DNA from 2 places in the Paenibacillus sp. NRS-1781 genome. Region 1 is predicted to be linked to the other one. Evidence: riboswitches for the same ligand, from Rfam matches in the RefSeq annotation. Region 1 holds a riboswitch; the other holds the start of a gene.
What was found. Region 1 has a riboswitch for thiamine pyrophosphate ahead of ACIFO6_RS21760 (thiamine phosphate synthase). Riboswitches for the same ligand answer to the same signal wherever they lie in the genome.

Region 1 (7,498 bases):
CCAATTCCTCTACCCCGACATCCAGAACTTGTGCGTGTATGATCGTTTCCGAATTGATTTCCTGTAGTCTTCGCTGGGCAGCTACTGCTTTGGGGCACCTCTCTGCGGCGTCACTCTCCTGAAAAAGCTGCTGGCGCTGCAAGTTACTCCATTCCACATAATCCCGGTCTGCGATGGTCACTGTGCCTACGCCTCCGCGAACGAGCGTTTCCGCAATCCCGGTCCCCAGCGCTCCAGCACCAATGATCAGTACGTGGGACGAACCCAGCCGGCGTTGTCCTTCCGGCCCGAAAGGGGCGAATCTTTCTTGTCTGGAATAACGATCATTGGGTTGTACTTGCACACCCGTTTTTTCAGTCGCCTTCATGCCTGAACCAAGCCTTCTGTCGGGCTGCTTGCCGAGGCATAACGCTGTACAGAAATCATGCCCGCTTCAAAACCATATCTGCCCGCGCAAACAGCCAGCTTCATCGCCTCAGCCATTTTCACAGGGTCCTGAGCTCCTGATACAGCTGTATTCAAAAGTACGGCATCTGCCCCCAGTTGCATCGCCATTGCCGCATCGCCAGGCGAGCGAATGCCGGCATCGACGATAACCGGAACCTCCGCTTGCTCAATTATTAGCTCTAATGAAAACGGGTTTAGCAGGCCGCGTCCTGTACCAATAGGTGAAGCTCCAGGCATAACAGCATGTACGCCAAGCTTTTGCAGCCTTTTGGCCAGAATCACATCATCTGATATGTAGGGCAGCACGATAAAACCTTCCTCCAGCAGCTTTTCACTAGCCTTGAGTGTTTCAAAAGGATCAGGCAGCAATGTCTTGCTATCCCCAATGACCTCCACCTTAATCATGTCGCATAGACCTGAGGCTCTCGCCAGCTTAGCGATGCGCACTGCCTCGTCCGCCGTTGTCGCTCCTGCCGTATTGGGAAGCAGTGCATAACGACTCAAATCCAGTGTATCTAGAAAATGTTGCTTATCCCGTTCCTCCAGATTTAATCTTCGCACGGCAAATGTTAATATTTCGGTCTCCGCAGCTTCCACAGCTTTGGATTGAATATCCAGATCGACGAATTTTCCTGTACCCAATAACAGCCTTGACGTAAAAGATGCTTTACCAATCGTTAACATCATTAACCACCTCCCACAAAATGTATAATTTCCAATCTATCTCCATCTTTCAGTATCGCTTCATCATGATCCTCACGAGTCAATATGTGACGATTCAGCTCCACTACTACAGTTTTCACTTTCAAATCCAGCTCCTTCAGCAGTTGATCCACATGAATGATCCGACTGGAAAAGGTCATGCTCTGACCGTTAATCGTCAGCTTCATTTACTCGCCTCCTTTATATGTTCAGGAGAAAAGCCGCTTATTCCAAGCTCAGCCACACCAACCCCTTTTAACAGAGCTGCTATCGCAAACCCGGTAGCTTCGCTCAGCAACACGCCGTTCCGGTAGTGCCCGACTGCGGCATATACTCCTTCAACGCCGGGAACAGGCCCAATACAAGGACGCCGCGCCGCTGCCTGCGGACGCAAGCCCGCCCAAGTGCGTAAAAAAGAGGCTTCACGGACACGAGGCAGCCAGGCAGAAGCACGGGCCAGCAGCGCCTCCAGGCTTCCAATGGTCACCTCTTTGTCATGCTGATGCGGCAGACTCGTCGCTCCAATCCAAAGCTCGTTATTCCGCTTGGGCACCAAGTAAATATCATCGGCGTAGATGGTATATTCCAAGGGATGATCCTTCAAGGAGATAGCAATAGCCTCACCCTTGACCGGATAAAGCGGATATTCAAAACCAACCTGCTCCAGCAGCCTCATACTATCCAAGCCTCCAGCAATAATGACCTGTTCGCAGGAAAAAATGCCTCTGTTTGTTTGTACGCCACAAATTCGCCCATGCTGTACTATGAGATACTCAGCCTGTGTACCCGTCCATATTGTTGCTCCGAGCACCGTAGCTGCCCTTGCATAAGCACAACAAAGCTGGACCGGAGAAATCTGCGTCTCCTTTGAGCGGTATATAGCCCCGATCGCTTGACCATCCAAACCTGGAATTCGGCGGGCCAATTCTTTGGCATCCCACCAAACAGGATGATCATCCTCTCGCGCAATAGCCGCAGCCCAGCGTCTTTGTCCCTCGGCTTCAGACCGGAAGGGGGTCACAAATCCTTCTGTTCGGAATTCTACCTGAACACCGGACAAACGCTCTAGGTCACGAACCAGCTCGGGAAATGCATCCCGGCTTGAGCGAGCGAACTGTGCCAACTCCGGGTCGGTGAAATCATCACTCTCTGCTGCCAGCATCCCGACCGCAGCTCCTGAGGCTCCCTCGCCCGGAATGAAGCGCTCCAGCAATATCGTACTGCGCCCCTCCTTGGCCATATGATAAGCAATCGAGCTACCGATAACACCTCCACCAATGATCAAGCATTCAGCGTGTCCAATAGCTGGTGCCTTTGTTTTTATCTCTGGCATATGTTTCATCTCTCCCCTCCACTTACGATTGTGCTTGCAGCAAACTCCTATTTTCGTTTCACCACTACAGGCCGTGAACTACTCGATCTGTCATCCGCCTATATGCCCTCGCAGCCGCAACAGGGAACTCTGCCTTCCAGATGCCGGACATTACGGCAATTCCACTTGCACCCGCAGTATACAGCTCGTGAATATGGCGTGGTTGTATGCCGCCTAGAGCAATCACAGGGATGCTCAACAACCTGCTTATGCGCTCAAGCTGTGCTATACCTCGCGGAGTAACACCAGGCTTGCAGTGAGTCTCATACACATGTCCATAGAGTACATAATGCGCTCCTGCCCGTTCGGCAGCCTGTGCCTCCTCCAAGGAATGCACCGACACCCCACAGCGCATATCCTCTGAGAGTAAGCTTTTGACAGCTGCAACAGGTAATCCGTCAGCCGGTAGCTGGATAGCTCCAACGGAGGTCAGCAAAGCAACATCCACCCGGTCATTTACTGCAATTTGCTGTAAAGGAACTCCTCGATTCACCATACTGCGGGTTAAATCGAGCAATTCAGATGCGCTCTTCTGCTTCAAGCGCACATGTACATAATGAACATACGGATGAATAGCAGCAGCCACCTGGGCAGTATGTGCATGTGCACTGGAGTCGCCTTCCATCGTAATTACGTGCAATTCGATCTTATTCTCACCTCACAATGGACTAAATGGTTGTAAGCTGACCCTGTATCTTTACAGTCTCATATCGTGCTATACGTTATGGACTAACCACGTTTACCAGCAAAAAAATGAAGGGGTACGGTATATGAATACGAACGAAAACGCAAAAAAACCACTTCCCGAAGGAAGTGGTTTAACGTACGTCCAATAACCAAACGGATCATTATATCCGTATACGTATATCGTCCCACATACAAACAAAGTAATAAATTCGTTACCTCGTTTGTATGGCGCTCACTTCCCTACGCTGGCATAACCCAGATCAGGTGCAAAGGGTCCGAAATCCGGTTATTCCGTCTCAGCCGCATGGGCGGCTCCCCTAGTGTAACTATTTTATTGTATCAGCTAAAGATAGCTTAGCATAATTTCCTAATCCTGCAAACCCTGCTTCTTGTGAAGCTTGGTACAGAACTGGATATTTAGTTGACTTTACTTGTCCATTCTTCCACATTCCACGTTTTGGTTACCCAATCCTCATAAAAGTCCGGTTCGTGAGATACGAGCAGCACCGTTCCTTTGTACTCCTTCAAGGCACGCTTCAGCTCATCCTTCGCTTTGATGTCCAAGTGATTGGTAGGCTCATCGAAAAGCACCCAATTGCTTTCCCGCATTAACAGTTTGCATAGGCGGACTTTGGCCTGCTCACCACCACTGAGCGCGGATAGCGGACGGGTGATATGCTCATTTTTCAAACCGCAACGCGCCAAATGCGCCCGTACTTCATGCTGGTTCAAGTGCGGGAATTCATTCCACACATCCTCAATCGGTGTAACTTTCTCTGCTCGTACCTCTTGCTCAAAATAAGCTGACTGCAAGAAATCCCCTTGATAGGTCTTGCCGCTGATCGGCGGAATTTTTCCCAGAATGGTTTTGAGCAATGTCGATTTACCGACACCATTATAGCCCACAATCGCAATTTTATCGCCACGTTCAATCGTCATGGACATTCTAGGCAACAGAGCATGGGTGTAGCCAATTTCAAAATCAATACCCTCAAACACCGTTTTCCCACTCGCACGCGCTTCTTTAAATTGGAATGTTGGCTTAGCCGCTTCTTCCGGTTTATCAATGCGCTCGATTCGATCAAGCTGCTTCTCACGACTCTTCGCCCGACCTGACGTAGAGGCGCGCGCCTTATTGCGTTGAATGAAATCTTCCTGCTTCTTAATAAAATCCTGCTGCTTCTCATAAGCTTCAATATGCTGGCTTTTGTTCAGGTCTGCCATTTCAAGGAACTTTTCATAGTTGGCTGAATAACGGGTCAGCTTGGCAAATTCAAGATGATAGATGACATTAACGACCTGATTCATAAATTCAGTATCATGAGAAATAAGAATAAACGCATATGGATAATCCCTCAGATAACGTGTAAGCCATTCAATATGCTCTACATCCAAATAGTTGGTAGGCTCATCCAGCAGTAACACATTTGGCTTTTCCAATAGCAGCTTGGCAAGTAGGACCTTCGTTCGTTGTCCACCACTAAGTGCGGAAACATCCCGCTCCAGTCCTATTGCGGAAAGGCCCAATCCATTCGCCATTTCTTCAACCTTCACATCAATGAGGTAAAAATCCCCCATATCCAGTTGTTCCTGAATTTCACCCATCTCTTCCAGCAGCACTTCCAGTTCTTCGGGAGAAGCTTCCCCCATCTTGTCAGTGATCTGCATCATTTCCTTTTCCAATTCCAACAACGGGAGAAAGGCGTCCTTCAGTACATCCCGCACCGTTTTACCAGGTGTAAGCTTGGTGTGCTGATCCAAATACCCATAACGTACACGTGGAGTCCATTCCACTTTGCCTTCATCCTTAAGCAATTTTCCGGTCAGGATGTTCATCAGTGTCGATTTACCTACACCATTGGCTCCCACCAAACCTACACGTTCCCCTCCGAGCAATCGAAAGGATACATTTTTAAACAATGTGCGGTCCCCAAAATTATGGGATACATTTTCTACAGTCAATAAACTCATAAGCTGTTTTTGGCTCCTTATTATCATCGGCGATGCCGACTGTTCTTATTTCATATGCATTTCTTTCAAAGCCTTATTGTAGCACATCCAGTAGCCTTATCGGAATATTGAAAATGGGTGAATTTGAAGGATTTTGATATTGTCTGCTTATAAAAAAAGAAAACCACTCGTAGGAGTGATTTATTTAAAGATTGTTTAAAGATTTTATCTATTATCATTATCACATTTGTATTCAAAATACCCTGCGGCTGCCGCAGATTTTTCATCTGTAAAACGCTCTGTCGCTTTAAAGGGAGCAGGGCAGGAATCTCTGTAAAAATATTTCATTCCGGTATCCGGCTCTACGCCGCCGATCATGGCTTGTTTCCTGACGACTCTCCCCCCACCAAACCCATAGTTATTGTAGTATCTGTCTCCAACCGGGATTCCCTGGATAAACGCCATCAGCCCCACATCATCTACCGTGTTATACCATTCCTCTTGCGAGATAAGCGGCAGCGTGAATGTATACGATATACCATTATGTACTGCTTTCTCGTTATAGAGATTAATAAGTCGGCCCAGATCCTCCTGAATGCTGTGGACAATGGTGGAACGTCGTGCTTGCTCAAAAGCTTCCGGGTCATTCAGCAACGAGATCGTTGTCTGTCCCTGAAGCTCCTTCTGAAAGCCCTCTACCCACCTGTGATTCCTAGCATCGTAGGCATGTACATAATTATCCAAAGTAAACCCTACACTGTTACCTGCCGAATCAACGTAGGCATAAGGTTTTTTTTCACTCCATTTGGGTTCCTGGACAGCTTGTCCATGCTCATCTGTGTAAGATTCGGAAGCGAACACATAATAGCCGTCATAGTCCAGAATCGTAAGTGCAGGCATATAATCCAATAATGCGCGTTGTGCCACTGTATCCCCATCAATTCCCATATTAAGAAATAGGGTACGCAGGAACGTGTGCAGCGCTTCTTCTTTATCTACACGAAAAAACTTGTCCGATCCATACCCGGCCTCTCGTTCCTGACGCTCATTCTGTGAAAGCACGACACCTGCATCCTGAATTGCGGTACGGAGGGCAGAGGTATATTTCATTTCCAATTGCTGTACTTCGCGCTGATTCTGCACCCGCAGGTCACTAACTACGCCAAAGGGCAAAAACAACACGATAAATATAACTGCAAAATCAGTAATCTTCATTCAGAACCATGCCTCCGTAAGAAGCTGTAACCGCAGGTTTGCCGCTATTTGCCCCACCAAGGAGCCATGATTTGTACAAGTCCGCAGGAGTTCGATTCGTATTGTGTACCCTCACTGTAAAATAATCTCCTGACATCATGGTATACCGACGTGTTTGATCTGACTTTGGCTGCTGATTGTCTGGAAACAGTACAGGCAAGATTTGCGGGTTATAGTAACCGTCATATACGGAGGAATAGTAGCCGAGAAAGCTATCCGGCCTCGCCGCATCTGCATAGTCCGGTACATATTTTTTGTGCATATGCTCCAATTCAACCTCATACGTATTACCCGTCAGCTCTAGCTCACGCATAAAATCGTTATACATCGTCGGTGTAATATATCCCTTGGTTCTCACCATATCAACAAAACGTACGGTTGAATGATACGTATTTAACCCGGATATATCGTCCTGTCGTTCAGCGGCTTGAGCTGCGGGTACTATGTACAAAAGCAGTATAGCGAGCAATGCCCCTAACAGCTTGGATATAGATTGAACCACTTCAGTCCTCCCCCAATTTCTCAAAACGTATGGATTGTATTTCTCCATACTGATCACGCTGTGGATGCATGGAATATAAAGAGGAAGCATCAAGGGCTGATACATCGGGCTCAAACGGTTCGGAATACATATCGTATACTGTACCATCGACTTGAACAGAAATGCCTTCCTGCAAGTTCATGCGGATTGCCTGCATAACTTGAGTTCCTTTGACCCGTTCTGGCATACTCACCTTTAAAGTACGATTGATACGCCCCTCGGAATGCTCCTCCTGCTGCGATCTTAATTCCAGTGCAGTACCCATCTGACTGGACAGCTCTGCGGCCGTTGCACATGCGGTTATAAACAGCGTAACTGACACACCAAGCCGCAGCATACTTGAAGCGTGATCAGACATGCTACCCATCTCCCTTACAATTAATATCCTTATTCTTCTTCCTAGGATTGGGTGAACAACAACCCACGTACAACGTTTGATTTATCCTTGACGATTTCCGCCTTGAATTTACCACTTGGATTTACATATTCGTTTTCTTTCTCACTCAGCGTATTCGTTATTTTTCCTGTCTTATCACTTCCACCAT
Region 2 (7,498 bases), on a different contig from region 1:
TTGGCCCCCATCATCGTAATACACGTTCGCATTTACGTAAGGGAAATCGGCTCCCTTGAGTGATCTTTCCAGAAAGTCGAGACCATAGTTAAATTCGTGATTCCCCACCGTAGCCGCATCATAGCCCATCAAGTTCATCATCTTGTAGACCGGATGGACTCCGCCCTCTTTCTCGAAGGCTTTGCTTCTGGCCATATAATCACCTAGTGGATTGCCCTGCAACAAGTCGCCGTTATCGAACAACAGGCTGTTTCTTGTTTCACTGCGCGCCTGCTGAATCAGTCCAGCTGTGTTAATCAAGCCATATTCATTCGTTTCCCTGTCCGCATAGTAATCGTAATTCATCAAGGCCGCATGAATATCTGTTGTTTCCATGATGCGCAAATTCACTGTACCGCTATCCTTGGATTCGCTGGCAGCCCAGGACGGAGCGGCCGAAAACACCAGCATGCTACAGGCTACAACTACTGCTGTAAGCCCTCTAAAGCATTTTTTATGAAATATCAAAATATATCCCTCCTCATTAAGGTGTAGGCGTCATACACATGCTTTTGCACATATATGTAAGCTTTGAACCCACCATTCCTATTTTAATCCAATGACGGACAAATGAGTAGTCATTTACTCCATTTATTTATGAAAAAATAATTAATTTTCCGTAAACTTAAAAAACCAGCAAACCTCCCAAATAACTCGGAGAATTGCTGGTTTCCTCATATTCTAACCGTTCTATTTCTCCCAAACCTGACGTCCGTTTTGCTTACCCATATACTCAATACGAGTCGGATTCACATCCAGAATGACATAATCGGGGTCATCTGGGCCAGAAAACCATTCCTTTAGCGAATCATTCCACACTTGTTTACGGAGTTCCTCGTCAGCTGTTACCCGGACAGTAGCCTCAACCTCCACGACTTCCTTCGTACCGCCAACCTCATAGCCCAGCAGCAGATAAGCGTTTGGATTATCCTTCAGCTCTTCCACCTTATGTGTTTTGCGATCTGTCGCGAGATGAATGTTCAGCCCTTCGTTAAAAAGAGCCATATAGCGTACCTTCGGCTTGCCGCCCTCCACCGTACCCAACGAGCAAAATTTGTTGTTATCCAAAGCCTTTACAATGGCTTGTTCCAGTTGGCTGCGATCCAATGTTTCCGTTTTACCCACGGTACAACAACTCCTTTTCGCAAATTAGAATTCCTGTGAATGCCATGCCTTGAACCGAAGGATCATAGTCATTTTCAGAACAAAGCTCACAATAAAAGTGTACCCTGACGTGCGGCAAATGAACCGTCACTTCTTCCCCCATGCTGGACAGACCCGCCTTCTAGGCATATAATCGTCGTAGTAAACCCGAATGAATAACCCATTTGACTATACAATGCCAGGGGTGCTGGAATCGGCCGGCTGAGAGTGTGTCCCAAGACACTGACCCTTACAACCTGATCTGGGTAATGCCAGCGTAGGAATGCTTAAGCAAGATGCGCCCCCTTTTTCTTACTACGGTGGGCCATCCCTTACTTTGGTATATACAAGCGCAAGCGTCCCGGAACATCGGGGCGCTTTTTTTTGTTGAGGATGATGTTGTTGTTGGAACAGATAGCGTCCGGCAGAAGTTATTTTTGTAAAATGGGAAACATAAGCTGTCTGATCCGACGGATTACGGGTAATAAAAGGAGAGAAAACAACGATGAAGCGCATGAAAATGTTAAGCCTGGGGCTGATCAGCCTGTTGCTCATGACCCTGACTCTGACCGCCTGCGGCGGAAGCTCCTCCTCTGCGCCACAAGGTGCGGCTCCTGCCGCCAATACCCAAGCGACCTCCCCGACCAAGGGACTCCAGGATGTAAAAGTCGTGCTCGACTGGACGCCAAATACGAATCATACGGGACTCTATGTCGCCAAGGACAAAGGATTTTACGAAAAAGCAGGCTTGAATGTCCAGATCGTTCAGCCCGGTTCGGGCGGAGCCGATCAAATGGTTGCTTCCAATGCTGTACCTTTTGGTATCAGTTATCAGGAGGGCGTCACACAAGCTCGTACGCAAGGGGTACCGCTCGTATCCATCGCTGCGGTCATTCAGCATAATACATCAGGCTTCGCAGCCCCGGTTGACCGCGGGATTAAGAGCCCGAAGGATTTTGAAGGTAAAAAATACGGCGGCTGGGGTTCGCCCGTAGAAGAAGCGGTCATGAAATCCATCATGGACGCAGACAAGAGCGATGTAAGCAAGGTGAAGATCATTAACATGGGCAATGCCGATTATTTTACAGCCGTGAAGCGGGATATCGACTTTGCCTGGATTTTCTACGCATGGACCGGGATTGAAGCCCAACTACGGGGTGAACCACTGGATATGCTGTATGTAAAAGATTATTCCAAAAGTCTGGATTACTATACACCCGTCATCGTGAGCAACGAACAGACCATTAAAAATGATCCCGAGCTGGTCAAGTCCTTCATGGACGCGACCGCCCAAGGCTATGAATATACCATCGCTCACCCGGAAGAAGCCGCAGACATCTTGACCAAAGCGGTTCCGGAACTGGATAAAAAGCTGGTACTCGCCAGCCAAAAATGGCTAAGCCCGCGTTATCAGGACGATGCCGCCCAATGGGGCGTACAAAAAACGGAGGTCTGGAAAAACTACTCGGACTGGATGTACGAGCGCAAGCTGCTCAGCAAGCCTTTGGAAGTCAATAAAGCCTTCACCAACGACTTCCTGCCCAAGCGCTGATCTTGTAAATCGAGCTTAAAAGTAGCCTTTGCGCCACTACGCAGTCGGATGGTGCTTCGCTTGTAAAGCACCATTCCGCCTACTTCGTTCTTATGCTTGTTTCGCTTTTATAAAAATGCCACACCAATAAAACCCAAAAATATGGTGCTTTTAAGGCGGTTGGCAGCGTAGCGTTACATTTGAATCTGAAGAAGCGAAGCGGTCTCCCCCCCTTAAACCACCATATTTCCCTAAAAACACTCCAAATAAAGGACAGGTGAATTCACATGGCTAACACACTGCTCAGTATTCAAGTAATTCCTAAAACCCCCAATAACGAGGACTCTTACGCATATGTAGATAAGGCAATTGAAGTTATTCAGCGCTCCGGTGTCAAACATCAGGTGAACCCATTGGATACGACCATGGAAGGCGAGCTGGACGAGCTGCTAAAGGTGGTTAAAGAAATGCACGAGGCACTGACAGAAGCAGGCAGTCCAAGCATCATTTCACAAATCAAAATCGCACATAACCCGCAGGGCATCAGCATGGATAAGCTGACCGAGAAATATCGCCCATGAATCCGAAAGGCAAAAACGCTTCTTGGTGGAAAAGCGTATGGCCGCCCCTTGTGGCGGTCCTCTTCTTTTTAGCCGCCTGGCAGGGAGCGGTTTCCTATTTACATGTTGAATCCTGGCTACTGCCAGCTCCGTCCCTAATCGTGCAGGAAGGAATGGCCCAGTCGGCGCTACTTGGCGCCCATACTTGGGCTACCGTTCGCTTAACGCTGGCGGGATTTACGATCGGCACAGCAACGGGATTATTGATTGCCATTGTTCTTCATACCATCCCTTTTCTCAAATCGGCTCTGTATCCGCTGCTCATTCTTAGTCAAAACATTCCGACCATCGCTCTCGGCCCGTTGCTGATGGTGTGGTTTGGTTTTGGCGTGTTGCCCAAGCTGATGGTTATTACACTGGTCTGCTTTTTTCCTGTGGCTGTAGCGGCCATGGACGGGCTGACGAGGACGGACCGCACGATGATGAGCTATATGCGCATGTCGGGCGCAGGCCGCATGACTATTTTCATGAAGCTGGAGCTGCCGCATTCCCTGCCACAAGTATTTTCGGGCATCAAGATTGCCGCCACATACAGCGTAATGGGCGCGATCATTGCGGAATGGATCGGCGCCAGTGAAGGAATTGGATATTATATGAACCTGCAAAAGTCGGCCTACCGCACGGATCTGATTTTTGCCGCCATTGGCATTATTGTTACACTTAGTTTGTTAATGTTCGTAGCTATTCTACTGCTGGAAAAATGGCTGGTACGTTGGAAACCCGACCAGGAATAGCTTCCAAGTGGAATCAAAGGATACCAAAGAAAGGACGTGGCATGTATGAGTCTGCATCCTACTAACTTATCACCGCAAAATATGGCTGATGAAAAACGAGTCCAACGAGCCGTGGAACCGCAGGAGCATTCTTCCACTTCTCCAGCCTTGGAACTGGACGGTATTAGCCTGGCCTTCCGGGAAAAGCGAAGCCCGCTGCCTGTATTGCAGGATGTATCCTTGAGCGTTCGACCTGGGGAATTCGTCTCCCTGATCGGCCCGTCCGGCAGCGGCAAAAGCACACTGTTTCACATCATCGGCGGGCTGCTCAAGCCCCAGCAGGGGCACATCCGTATGCACGGACAGGACGTGACCGGCGAACGCGGGCATATCAGCTATATGCCCCAGCAGCCCGCGCTTTTCCCGTGGCGTACCACGCTGGACAACGTGCTGCTCGGGCAGGAAAATGCGCGGCGTAAAGATACAACAGCGCAGCCTCGGCACAGCAGCGAACGCGAACGCCGTAAGGAAGCCCTGCAATGGCTGGAGCAGGTTGGGCTTGGCCCATTCGCTAAGGCGTATCCGCATACGCTCTCTGGCGGCATGCAGCAACGGGCGGCTTTCCTGCGCGCGCTACTCAGTCCGCAAGAGCTGATGCTACTGGATGAGCCGTTCAGCGCACTGGACGCGCTGACGCGCGGAGACATGCAACAATGGCTCCTGCGGATGTGGGAGAAGAACCGCCGCTCTGTGCTGTTTATTACCCACAGCATTGAGGAAGCGTTGCTGCTCTCCGACCGTATCTATGTACTGTCGGCGCGACCTGCTTCGGTGATACACATCGTAGACGTTCCCTTCCCTCGCCCTCGCAGGGAAGAAATCACCATCGACCCGCGCTTTATCGAATGGAAGCGGAAAATGACAGGCTGGATGCGCGAGGAAAAGTACAGACTGGAAGGCGACATGGACAACACTGGAGGCGTCCGTGAGGATGCTTCAGGTAATGGGGCAAGCCGTTATGAATGACTCGAAGAATAAGAAACTGGACACGGCAGCGCCAACGACGACGCCAGTACCGGCGCCTCTAATCGACGCGCACATTCATGTGGATGGCTATCCGTCCGAGCAGCAAGAGCTATTGCTCGCTTCGCTTGCAGATAGCAGCGTCGAAGCCGTCATAGCCGTGTCCATGCATCTCGCCTCCAGCCGGGCCAATTTGTGCTTATCTGAGCGTTTTCCCGGGCTGGTACGACCCGCCTTTGGCTTTCATCCCGAACAGCCTCTTCCATCGCAAGCTGAGCTCGATCTGTTATTCAACTGGATGGACAAGCATGCAGAGCATATGGTCGCCATAGGTGAGGTCGGCTTGCCCTACTATAATCGGCTGGAAGCCTTGGAGAGAGCCGTTTCCTTTGACCTTGCTCCTTACATAGAACTGCTGGAACGTTTTGTCCGATTTGCGGGAAAACATAACAAGCCGATTGTACTGCATGCCGTCTATGAGGACGCGGACATTGCCTGCGACTTACTGGAACGCCACGGCGTTACGCAGGCGCATTTCCATTGGTTTAAAGGCTCTCCCGCCACGACCGAACGCATGGCCCGTAACGGCTATTATGTCTCCTTCACACCGGATCTCTTGTATGAGGATGAAATCCGAGGCTTGGCAATACAGTATCCATCCGGGCAGGTGATGGCGGAAACGGACGGCCCTTGGCCCTTTGAGGGGCCTTTTTCCGGACAACAGACCCATCCATGCATGACCGCCGAAGTCATTCGGGCGTATAGCAGGCTGACAGGTCAAAATGAAACTGTCGTTCGGCAATTATTTTATGACAATACGAGACGCTTTTACGCATTGTCTAATTTATAAAGCCATATCAGCTATTCCCTGAAAAGATATACAAGCCAGCTTACAACAAAAACAAAGAACCTCCTATTACGCGGACTTCATCATGCGCAAAAGGAGATTCTTTGTATTTTTCAAACATACCTATGGCTCATGCCATTTATATGTTGCTGCGTTATTTTTATCGCTTACCCGACCTTTATTGCTTCAAAAATCCCTTTTGCTCCAAAAAAGACTTCATCTGCAAACGTGCAGGCTCGGTCAGTCTTGCTGCCATTTGCTCTGACCATGGAGTAGACCGCTGGCCACCTGTGCGTTCCTTCAAATATTCAGCCGATGTGTGATCATACAGATCCACAGCTTTCATCGTCTGATTTTTGTCGTAGCCGTTCATATGCAAAACACCGGACAGCGGAAGACGTGGACGTAAGCTCCCTTCCTGATCCGGTACACCAATACACATGCCGAACACCGGATATACCAGCTCAGGCAATCCCAACAGCTCGGATACCTCGGCTATTTTTGTACGGATGCCCCCGATGTAGACCATGCCCAAACCGAGTGATTCGGCGGCCACGGCTGCATTCTGTGCAGCTAACGCGGCATCAATGGTCGCAACCGTGTAATTTTCGACGGAACCTTCATAGGAGGACTTGCCCGGTTGATGATGAACCGTGACCTGCTTCAAGCGGTACAAATCTGCACACCACACAAGGAACGCCGGGCATTGCTCAACGTAAGCCTGACCACCTGCCAACTCAGCCAGTTTTGTTTTCAAAGAAGGCTCTGTAACGGCAATGACGGTATAAGCCTGTACATTGCTGGACGAGGAAGCCATCTGGCCTGCTGCCACAATAGCTGCGAGCTGCTCGTCGGTAACGGCATCTGACTTGAATTTTCGTACAGACCGATGATTCATCAACAAGGAAATCGTATCATTCATGACTGCTTCACTCCTAATCCATAATATAAGCTTTTTATCTGTGTCAAGCTGTGCGTATACGAAGAGGTTTTGCATGTTTGCATGGCATTACTACAAGTATTATGAAACTTTCGGGAATGATAAGCAACTATAAGCCATTTAGCAAGGAAGGATTCTATGAAAAAGGGCTGAACATAACAAAAAAGCAAGCACTCAGGAGGTTAATCCTTGTTTACTTGCTAAAAAAATGGTCTATTTGTATTCTAATAATGTCGCTGCCCAAATCTTATAAATATCTATATGAGTCAAAGTTCTTTCTACATTCACTCAGTACCTTAGTAAGTTTTTCAAAAAGTCAGTAATTTCTTTGACTGGTATCAGGACCAATGTGCTTGAGGAAATCCAATCATTGTCTTGTATAGAGACTTGATTTGCTTTTCCTGGTTTTAAAATATTAGCTATGCAACCAACTACAACTTTTGCCTCGTCTGTTACTCCCCAATTATGTCTATACTGGTCATCGATATTATTCACATAGTTTAAGGCACCTTTTAAAATCTCTGGATACACAACTTCAGCACACTGAATTAATGCATCCTCCAATGTGCCTTTATCTCTATTATTAGGGAAAACATGTATTCCTATACGAGGGATATTTTCTATAATCTCACCTGGATATCC

Region 2: another riboswitch for thiamine pyrophosphate. It lies ahead of ACIFO6_RS14365 (ABC transporter substrate-binding protein); the one in region 1 lies ahead of ACIFO6_RS21760 (thiamine phosphate synthase).

Annotation. Positions count from the first base shown of each region.
Region 1 covers NZ_JBITPI010000063.1:104,221-111,718, reverse strand. Annotated here, with positions in the region: gene ACIFO6_RS21780 (ThiF family adenylyltransferase) at 1-367, opposite strand, end outside; gene ACIFO6_RS21775 (thiazole synthase) at 364-1,131, opposite strand; gene thiS (sulfur carrier protein ThiS) at 1,134-1,337, opposite strand; gene thiO (glycine oxidase ThiO) at 1,334-2,482, opposite strand; gene ACIFO6_RS21760 (thiamine phosphate synthase) at 2,547-3,161, opposite strand; TPP riboswitch at 3,429-3,537, opposite strand; gene abc-f (ribosomal protection-like ABC-F family protein) at 3,626-5,179, opposite strand; gene ACIFO6_RS21750 (hypothetical protein) at 5,384-6,373, opposite strand; gene ACIFO6_RS21745 (hypothetical protein) at 6,360-6,914, opposite strand; gene ACIFO6_RS21740 (hypothetical protein) at 6,916-7,311, opposite strand; gene ACIFO6_RS21735 (ABC transporter permease) at 7,353-7,498, opposite strand, start outside.
Region 2 covers NZ_JBITPI010000038.1:50,402-57,899, reverse strand. Annotated here, with positions in the region: gene ACIFO6_RS14375 (bifunctional 2',3'-cyclic-nucleotide 2'-phosphodiesterase/3'-nucleotidase) at 1-450, opposite strand, end outside; gene ACIFO6_RS14370 (pyridoxamine 5'-phosphate oxidase family protein) at 730-1,164, opposite strand; TPP riboswitch at 1,374-1,483, shown strand; gene ACIFO6_RS14365 (ABC transporter substrate-binding protein) at 1,688-2,734, shown strand; gene ACIFO6_RS14360 (MTH1187 family thiamine-binding protein) at 3,001-3,294, shown strand; gene ACIFO6_RS14355 (ABC transporter permease) at 3,291-4,067, shown strand; gene ACIFO6_RS14350 (ABC transporter ATP-binding protein) at 4,113-5,072, shown strand; gene ACIFO6_RS14345 (TatD family hydrolase) at 5,065-5,919, shown strand; gene nfsA (oxygen-insensitive NADPH nitroreductase) at 6,095-6,838, opposite strand; gene ACIFO6_RS14335 (DUF3226 domain-containing protein) at 7,145-7,498, opposite strand, start outside.